2 regions of the Modestobacter sp. VKM Ac-2979 genome follow, and region 1 is predicted to be linked to the other one. Evidence: riboswitches for the same ligand, from Rfam matches in the RefSeq annotation. Region 1 holds a riboswitch; the other holds the start of a gene.
The links. A riboswitch is a leader RNA that binds a small molecule or an ion and turns the genes downstream of it on or off. The one in region 1 is predicted to bind thiamine pyrophosphate.
Positions count from the first base shown of each region.

Region 2: it holds a riboswitch for thiamine pyrophosphate, as region 1 does, so the genes downstream of both, O2W15_RS05220 (purine-cytosine permease family protein) here and O2W15_RS22545 (alcohol dehydrogenase catalytic domain-containing protein) in region 1, are expected to answer to the same signal.

Region 1 covers NZ_JAPVBO010000009.1:16,039-20,224, forward strand. Annotated here, with positions in the region: gene O2W15_RS22535 (maleylpyruvate isomerase family mycothiol-dependent enzyme) at 1-92, shown strand, start outside; gene O2W15_RS22540 (MFS transporter) at 106-1,377, opposite strand; gene O2W15_RS22545 (alcohol dehydrogenase catalytic domain-containing protein) at 1,422-2,432, opposite strand; TPP riboswitch at 2,423-2,532, opposite strand; gene O2W15_RS22550 (hypothetical protein) at 2,537-2,761, opposite strand; gene O2W15_RS22555 (SDR family NAD(P)-dependent oxidoreductase) at 2,920-3,705, shown strand; gene O2W15_RS22560 (acetyl-CoA C-acetyltransferase) at 3,832-4,186, shown strand, end outside.
Region 2 covers NZ_JAPVBO010000002.1:138,383-142,568, forward strand. Annotated here, with positions in the region: gene O2W15_RS05200 (DUF6297 family protein) at 1-449, opposite strand, end outside; gene O2W15_RS05205 (ABC transporter ATP-binding protein) at 612-1,289, opposite strand; gene O2W15_RS05210 (TenA family protein) at 1,289-1,918, opposite strand; gene O2W15_RS05215 (TenA family transcriptional regulator) at 1,915-2,538, opposite strand; TPP riboswitch at 2,583-2,693, shown strand; gene O2W15_RS05220 (purine-cytosine permease family protein) at 2,684-4,027, shown strand; gene thiE (thiamine phosphate synthase) at 4,024-4,186, shown strand, end outside.

The DNA.
Region 1 (4,186 bases):
TGCCGGCGGTCGCGGCGTGGGTCACCGGCCGCAGTGCGGGGGAGGAGCTGCAGGCCGACGGTCCGCTGCCGACGCTGGCGCCCTGGCTCTGACCGGCCTGCCGGCTCAGCCGGCAGGACGGTCCCGCGGCATCGCCAGCGCAGCGAGCATCGCCGCACCCAGGACGGCGGCACTGACCGCGAAGGCGACCTGGTAGGAGAAGGCGTCGGTGAGCCAGCCGGCGACCAGCGGCCCGGCCACCGCGCCCAGGTCGGCGACCATCTGGAACACCGCCACCACCCGGCCGCCCCGAGCCGGGCTGACGTCGCCGACCACCGCGGCCGGCACGCTGGCCAGCAGTGAGGCGCCCAGCCCGAAGGTGGCCATCGAGAGCAGGAACGCCGCGGTGGTCGGCGGCAGCACCAGGACGGCGATCGCCGCGGTGGCCAGCCCCGAACCGAGCAGCAGCGAGGGACGGCGGCCCCAGCTGTCCGCCAGCCGGCCGGCCCGCAGCAGCCCGATCGCCTGCGCCACCGACCCGGCCAGCAGCCCGGCGCCGGCCCAGGCCACCGTCTTGCCCAGCTCCTCGGTCACGTACAGCGGCACCAGGGAGTTGCGGACGCCGAACAGCACCCAGCCCACGCCCAGGTTGGCGACCAGCGCCGCGACGTAGGCCCGGGACCGCAGCGCCGCGCGCAGCCCGCCACCGTCGGCGCCCGCGGGGGGCACGGCCACGGCCGACGGGCCGCCGCCGCGCACCTGGTCAGCGGCGGGGGCCGGGTCGGCGGCGGGATCCGGGTCGGCCGCCGCCCCGGCGACCGGGGGCAGCGCGGCCGGGCGCAGCAGGACCAGCGCGACCACCCCCGCGACCAGCAGGAAGCCGCCGTAGACGAAGAACGGCAGCCGCGGGGAGACCTCGGCGAGGAACCCGCCGACCGCCGGGCCGGCGATGCCGCCGAGGATGAAGCCGCCCTGGTAGGTGGCCGCGGCCCGGCCGCGCTGGGCCGCCGGAGCCGTCCGCAGCAGCAGCGAGAGGGCGGCCACGGTGAACATCGCGCTGCCGATCCCGCCGGCGGCGCGCAGGGCGACGAAGAGCGGGAAGTTGCCGGCCAGGGCGGCCGCGGCGGTGGCGACCGCGACGATCGCCAGCCCGGCGGCGAGCACGGCGCGCTCGCCGATCCGCTCGACCAGGGAGCCCCCGGCGAAGGCGGAGATGAACCGGAAGAAGGCGAACGCGCTGACGGCGAACCCGACGGCGGTGGTGCCGACCCCGTAGTCGCGGACGAACAGCGGGATCGCCGGGGCGACGATGCCGAAGCCGAGGGCGACGACGAAGGCGACGATCGCCAGGACACCGACCTCGCGGGGGAGCGGGGCGTCCTTGCTGCGATGTCGCACGAGCGCCGATCCTCACACGCGGCCCGGCACGCCGCTGCGGGGCGTCAGGGGATGAGCACGAGCCGCCCTGCGACGTCCCCGGCGCGCAGCCGGTCCAGCGCATCGTTCACCTGGGTCAGCGGCAGCGTGCCGGCCACCGGTGGCGCCAGCTGCCCGGCCGCGGCGAGGGCCACCGCCTGCTCCAGCTCGGCCAGCGTGTTGCCCACGCTGGCGATGACCCGTTGCTCGGCGACCACCAGCGCCAGCGGGCTCACCGTCAGGGCGTCGGCGCTGTAGCCGACCAGCACCAGCCGGCCGCGGCGACCGAGCACCGCCGTCGCGAGCTCCAGCGTCGCCGTGACGCCGGCGAGCTCCACGACGACGTCGGCGCCCTGCCCGCCGGACAGCCGGGCCACGGTGTCGGCGAGTTCGGCGGGGGCGACCGCGGCCACCGCCCCGGCGGACCGGGCAGCCGACCTGCGGGCGTCGTCCCGGCTGACGGCCACGACCACGCCGCCGCGTCGCCGGGCCTCCTGCACCGCGGCCAGCCCCACGCCGCCGGCGCCGAGCACGACGACCACGTCACCGGGCTCGACCGCGGCCTCGGTGAGCGCGTGCACCGCGGTGGTGCCGGCGCAGCACAGCGGTGCGGCAGCCTCGAACGGCAGCTCGTCGGGCAGCCGGACCAGGCAGTGCGCCGGCACGACCAGCTGCTCGGCGAAGGCGCCGTCCGCGGCGAAGGCGAGCACGCCGCGCGGGGTCAGGCACAGGTTCTGCCGACCGCGCAGGCACCAGCGGCAGCTGCCGCAGAAGAGGTAGTAGTACACGGCGACCCGGTCGCCCTCGGCCCAGCCGGTGACCGCCGACCCGACCGCGTCGACCGTGCCGGCGGCCTCGTGGCCCAGCGTCATCGGCGTCCGGGACGGCGCGTACAGGCCGTCGGTGAAGTGCAGTTCGGTGCCGCAGACCCCGGCCGCGTGCACCCGCACCCGCACCTCGTCGGGGGCGGGTTCGGGCACCGGGACGTCGTCCAGGGCCAGGGGTCGACCGGGTGCGTGGAATCGAGCAGCGAGCATCGAGCAGCTCCCTCCGCCGGCATGAACCGGATCAGGTGTGGACGGTCGGCGGTGGTCGTCCGCCTTCTCAGCCCGCGCCCGGGCTCCCGTGTGCGCCGCTGAAGCTACCGCAGCGGGGGAACCGGCTCGACGCGGCGCAGGAACGACCGGATCGCCAGGTGGTGGGAGAGCTGCTCGCGGTGCGCCTCGCACGCCGTCCAGGTCTTCTCCCGGTCGGGGGTGTGCACCTTCGGGTTGTTCCACACCAGGACGACGGTCGCCGGCTCCCGGCAGCCCTTCGCCGAACAGATCACGCCGGCGTCCCCGGCCGGCCTCGCGTCCTCGGTCATGGGCCGAGTCTGAGCCGGTGCACACGGAACTGTCAGGAGGGGGTGCCAGGGTCGGTCCGGCCGCACTCCCTGACCCCGGGTGCGGCCACCAGCCCCCGCGGCCGGAAAGGCGCTCGCGGAGGGTGAACCCGGCCATGGGGGCGGGTAGGGCGAGGTGCATGACCGACACCAAGCCCCTCGCCCTCGTCACCGGTGCCTCCAGCGGGATCGGGTACGAGCTCGCCAAGCAGTTCGCCCAGCACGGTTTCGACCTGGTGATCGACGCCGAGGACCCGACGATCGACACGGCGGCCGCGAAGCTGCGCGCCGAGGGCGCCGAGGTGACCGCCGTCCAGGCCGACCTGCGGACCCCCGACGGGATCGAGCAGCTGTGGACCCGGGTGCAGGGCCTCGGCCGCCCGCTGGACGCCGCCGCGCTCAACGCCGGCGTCGGCCGCGGCGGTGCGTTCGTCGACACCGACTGGGCCGATGACCTGGAGGTCATGCAGCTCAACGTGGTCTCCACCGCCGCGCTGTTGAAGCTGGTGCTCGTGCAGATGACCGGTCGCAACGCGGGCCGGGTGCTGGTGACCTCCTCGATCGCGGCGACCATGCCCGGCGCCTACCAGCCGGTCTACAACGCCTCGAAGTCCTTCGTCCAGTCGCTGACCGAGGCCGTGCAGCAGGAGCTCAAGGACTCCGCCGTCACGATCACCGCGCTGATGCCCGGCCCCACGGACACCGAGTTCTTCTCCCGGGCCGACCTGGACGACACCGCCATCGGCCAGGGCCCCAAGGACGACCCGGCCGAGGTCGCCGCGCAGGGCTTCGAGGCGCTGATGGCCGGGGAGGAGAAGGTGCTCGCCGCCTCGCTGAAGACGAAGGTGCAGGGCGCGGCGAACAAGCTGCTCCCCGACTCGCTCAAGTCCTCCGCGCACGAGGCGATGGCCAAGCCGCGCGACTGACCCGCTCCGACGACGCCCCTCCCGGTCCGCCGGGAGGGGCGTCGTCGGCGTTCCGGGCGACGCCGGCTTCCGGTCAGTGGTCGGCTCCACTGCACCGAGCCGGGGCGGAGCTGGCAGAGTCAGGGCATGGACGACGTCGTCATCTGTTCCCCGGTCCGCACTCCCGTCGGTCGCTTCGGCGGGGTCTTCGCCGGTCTGTCCGCCAACGAGCTCGCCGCCACCGCGCTGCGGGGTCTGGTGGAGCGGACCGGGCTGGGGGAGGGCGAGGTCGACGACGTCATCCTCGGCAACTGCAGCCCCAGCGGTGAGAACCCGGCGATCGGCCGGATCGCCGCCCTGGACGCCGGCCTGGGCGTGCAGGTGCCCGGCCTGCAGATCGACCGGCGCTGCGGATCCGGCCTGCAGGCGGTCATCTACGCCGCGATGCAGGTGGCGGCCGGCGCCGGCAAGGTCGTCGTCGCCGGTGGGGTGGAGTCGATGA
Region 2 (4,186 bases), on a different contig from region 1:
ACCAGGGCCAGCGCGGTCACCGCCCCGGCGACAGCGGGCACCCAGCGGCCGCCACCACCGGCCTGCCGGACGACGAGCACCGCGACGGCGGTCACCGCCAGCAGCGCACCGCCCGCCAGCCCGGCGAGGACGCCGACCGGTGTCCGGCTCCAGGCCAGCACCACCGGGACGCCGACGACCAGCGCCGCCGCCACCGCCAGGCCGACCGCCCGGCGCAGCTCGCCGCGGAGCAGTCCGCGGCGCCCCGCGGGCAGGGGCAGCCACCACACCACGGCCGCAGGCGTGGCGCTGACCGGTCCCAGCCGGGCGAACAGCGCGGTCAGCCCGGCGGTCAGGGACAGCGCGACCGCCGCCGCGGTCAGCGAACCGGGGAGCACCGCCGCATCGGCAGCCGGGCGGGCGGCGATCTGCTCGCGGAGGCTGGAGACGGCGCCCCCGCAGAGCGCCACGAAGACCCCGGCGGAGGTGAGTCCGGACAGGGCGTCCCCGACCCGGGTCAGCCAGCTGGTGTCGGCCCGCGAGGCCGTCGCCCGGCGGGTGTACCGGCGGACGGCGGTGCCGCTCCACTCCTCCGCCGGCCGCGCCTGCAGCGGGGTCGTCGCCGCCGTGGCTCAGCCCTCCTGCAACGCCGCGACGGCGTCCTCGGGCGCGACCACCGGGCACTCGTCCTCACCGATGACCAGGGCGTGGTCGGCGAGGGTGCCGATGAACGTCGGGTCGTGGCTGGCGAACAGCACCGCGCCGCCGGCGTCCACCAGCGCCGCGAGCCGGTCGGCCAGCGCCCGGCGCATCGCGGTGTCCAGGCGGCGTTCCGGCTCGTCGAGCACCAGCAGGTCGGCCGGTCGCACCAGTGCCCCGGCCAGCGCCAGCCGCCGGCGCTGGCCGGAGGAGAGCGCCGAGGGCAGCGCGCCGGCCCGGTCGGTCAGCCCGAAGGAGACCAGCTCCGCCTCGACCACCTCCTCGGCGTCGGTGACCCCGTGGGCGCGGGCGGTGAGCAGCAGGTGCTCCGCACCGGTCAGTGACGGGAAGAACGCGTCGTCGTCCAGCACCCCGGCGACCGCCCGGCGGAAACCGGCGTCCCGCTCGTCGACCGGGCCACCGGCGAAGCGCACCGTCCCGGTCAGCGGCGGCAGCAGGCCGACCATCGTCTGCAGCACGGTGGACTTGCCCGCGCCGTTCGGGCCGACCAGCGCGACCGCCGTCCCGGGCGCGACCGACACCGTCACCGGGGCGCACACCGGCTCGTCGCCGTAGCCGACCGACAGCTGCTCGGCGGCCAGCAGGACCATCAGCCGGGCCCCGCACCACCGCGCCACGCGGCGTCGAAGAAGCCGATCTCCAGCTCCATGGCCCGGCGGTAGGCGCGCCGCACCGCGGGGGTGTCGGCCGCTGTGTCGTCCAGCAGCCGCTCCAGCGTGGCCGCCAGCTCCTCGAAGGCCGGGTCGGCGTAGGTGGTGACCCACTCGGTGTACGGGGTGGCGGGCCGGCCGGCCAGCGACTGCCCGAGGTGGGCGTACAGCCGCATGCACGGCGTCATGGCAGCGCAGGTCAGCCCTCCCCCGCCCAGGGCCGCCGTGGCGAGCAGGAACTCGGTGTAGGCCAGCGTGGCCGGCAGCGGCTCGACCACGGCCAGGTCGATGCCCCAGCGCGCCGCGTAGCCCTCGTGCAGCCGCAGCTCCTCGCGGACGCCGGCGAGCAGGTCGACGAAGACGTCCAGGCCGGCCCGGTCAGGGCTGTACGCGGCGCCGAGGGCGTAGGCGCGGGCGAAGGACTCGAGGAAGAACGCGTCCTGGGCGACGTAGCCGGCGAACCGGTCGGTCGGCAGGCTCCCGTCGGCGATGCCCTGCACGAACGGGTGCGCCAGCGCGACGGCGGCGAGGTCGGCGTTCTCGGCCCAGAGCCCGGCGGCCAGGCTCACGGCGCCTGCACCGCCGGATCGCTGAGTGCCCCGTCCCCGAGTGCCATGTCCCAGAAGGCCACCTCGGCGGCGACGACGTCGAGGAAGACCGCGTCCCTGCCCCCGCCGACAGCGTCGGCCGCCGCCTCCAGGCCGGCGACGTAGCCGGCGAAGCCCGGCACGGTCCAGTGCTCGACGAACTCCCGGTAGGCCGGGGCCCCGGGCAGCGCGGTGGTCCAGGCGTCGAGGTAGGTGCGCTCGATGGTCCACAGCGCCGTCAGCGCGACCGGCACCTCGGCGGCGTCCAGTCGCTGCAGCAGCTCGGCGTAGGCCGCGGTGGCGGGCAGCGCGGGGGCGGTGAGGTCCAGGCCGCGGGCGGCCGCCTGCTCCTCGAACCAGGCCAGCTCCTCGACCAGCGCGACCAGGCCCCCGGCCAGGACCGCCTGCGCGGGCCGCGGTGCGCGGGCCAGCAACCGCGCCTGGAAGCGCAGCAGGTCGGCGACGAAGCGCGCGTCCTGCACCAGCCAGGTGTCGAAGGCGCCGGCGGGCAGCGACCCGTCGAGCACCGCGGTGAGGAACGGGTGCGCGGTGGCCCCGCGCCAGATCTCGGGATGGCGTTGCAGCAGCTCGGCGACCGGCACGGCGCGGACTCTACGAGGTGGCTATGGTGGCCCCGTCATGGCGTCGAGCCATGTGCGGGAGCTCGGAGGACCGGGCTGAGAGGGCGGCTGACGCGCCGCCGACCGCTGGAACCTGACCGGGTAATGCCGGCGTAGGGAGCCCGTGATGAGCACATCTGGAACCGTCGGCACGACCACGTCCGGGGCGGACGCACCCCTCACCCTCACCGAGCCACCAGCCCGCACGCTGGGCTTCCGCGAGTCCGCGGGCCTGTGGGGCAACCTGGGCATCAGCCTGCTGCTGCCGGTGGCCGCCGTCTACGTCGTCCTGCCCGGGCGGCCGTTGTCGGTCACGATCGGCGCGATCGTCGTCGGCGCGGTGATCGGCGCCTCGCTGCTGGGGCTGGCCGCCGCGGCCGGCGCCCGCGAGGGGGTGCCGGCGATGGTGCTGCTGCGCGGCCTGCTCGGCCGGCGGGCGTCCTACCTGCCCACCGCGCTGAACCTGGTGCAGTGCATCGGCTGGGCCACCTTCGAGATCGTGATCATCGCCGAGGCCGCGTCCCGGGTGCTGGACGCGCCTCGCTGGCCGTTCGTGCTGGTCGCCGGCGTACTGGCCACCGCCATGGCGCTGCGCCCCCTCGGCGTGGTCAAGGTGCTGTCCCGCTACGCGGTGTGGGCCGCGCTGGCCGCGATCGCCTACCTGTTCGTCGAGGTGCTGTCCGAGCCGCGGGCGGCGCTGGACAGCGGCGGCGCCGCGTCGTTCTGGACGGCGACCGACATCGTGATCGCCCTGCCGATCTCCTGGTTCCCCCTCGCTGCCGACTACACCCGGCACGTGCGCAGCGGCCGGGTCGCCGGGACCAGCACCGCCCTGGGCTACGGCCTGGCCACCGTCGCGATGTTCAGCCTCGGCGTGCTGGCGCTGGCGGCCTACGGCAGCTCGGGGCTGGACGTCATCGACGCGCTGCTCGCCGTGCCGCTGGGGGCGCTGGCGGTGCTGGTGCTCATCACGGTCGAGCTCGACGAGGCGTTCGCGAACGTCTACTCCACGGCCGTGTCGGCGCAGAACGTGGTGGCCCGGCTGGACCGCCGGCTGCTCGCGCTGGGCGTCGGTGCCACCGCCACCCTGCTCGCGCTGAGCTTCGACATCGTGGCCTACGAGCCGTTCCTCTTCCTGATCGGCGCGGTCTTCGTGCCGCTGATCGGCGTCTTCCTGGTCGCCTACGCGCTGAGCGCCCCCGGCCGGTGGGACACCTCGGACACCGCTCCGGCCCGGCTGGTCTACCTGCTGCCGTGGCTGGCCGGGTTCGTCGCCTACCAGCTGACCCTGCCGACCTTCTTCTCCGGCGTCGGCGCCGGCTGGACCGCCTGGTGGACCGCACGCCAGACCGACCTGGGCATCGACCCGGCCAACGGCTGGTCGGCCTCGCTGATCAGCCTGGCCGTGGCGGCGTCCCTCACCGCGGTGATCGCGCTGCTCGGCGCCCGCCGCGGGCGGCAACGGGCATGACCCCCCCGCTGGGCCGGCTGCACGTGCTCACCGACGCCGACGGCGGACCGGCCGCGCTGGCCGCGATCGCCGCCGCGGTGGCCGCCGGTGCGCCGGTGGTGCAGGTGCGGGCGAAGGGCTGCAGCGACCGGGTGCTGTACGAGTTCGCCCGGGCCGTGG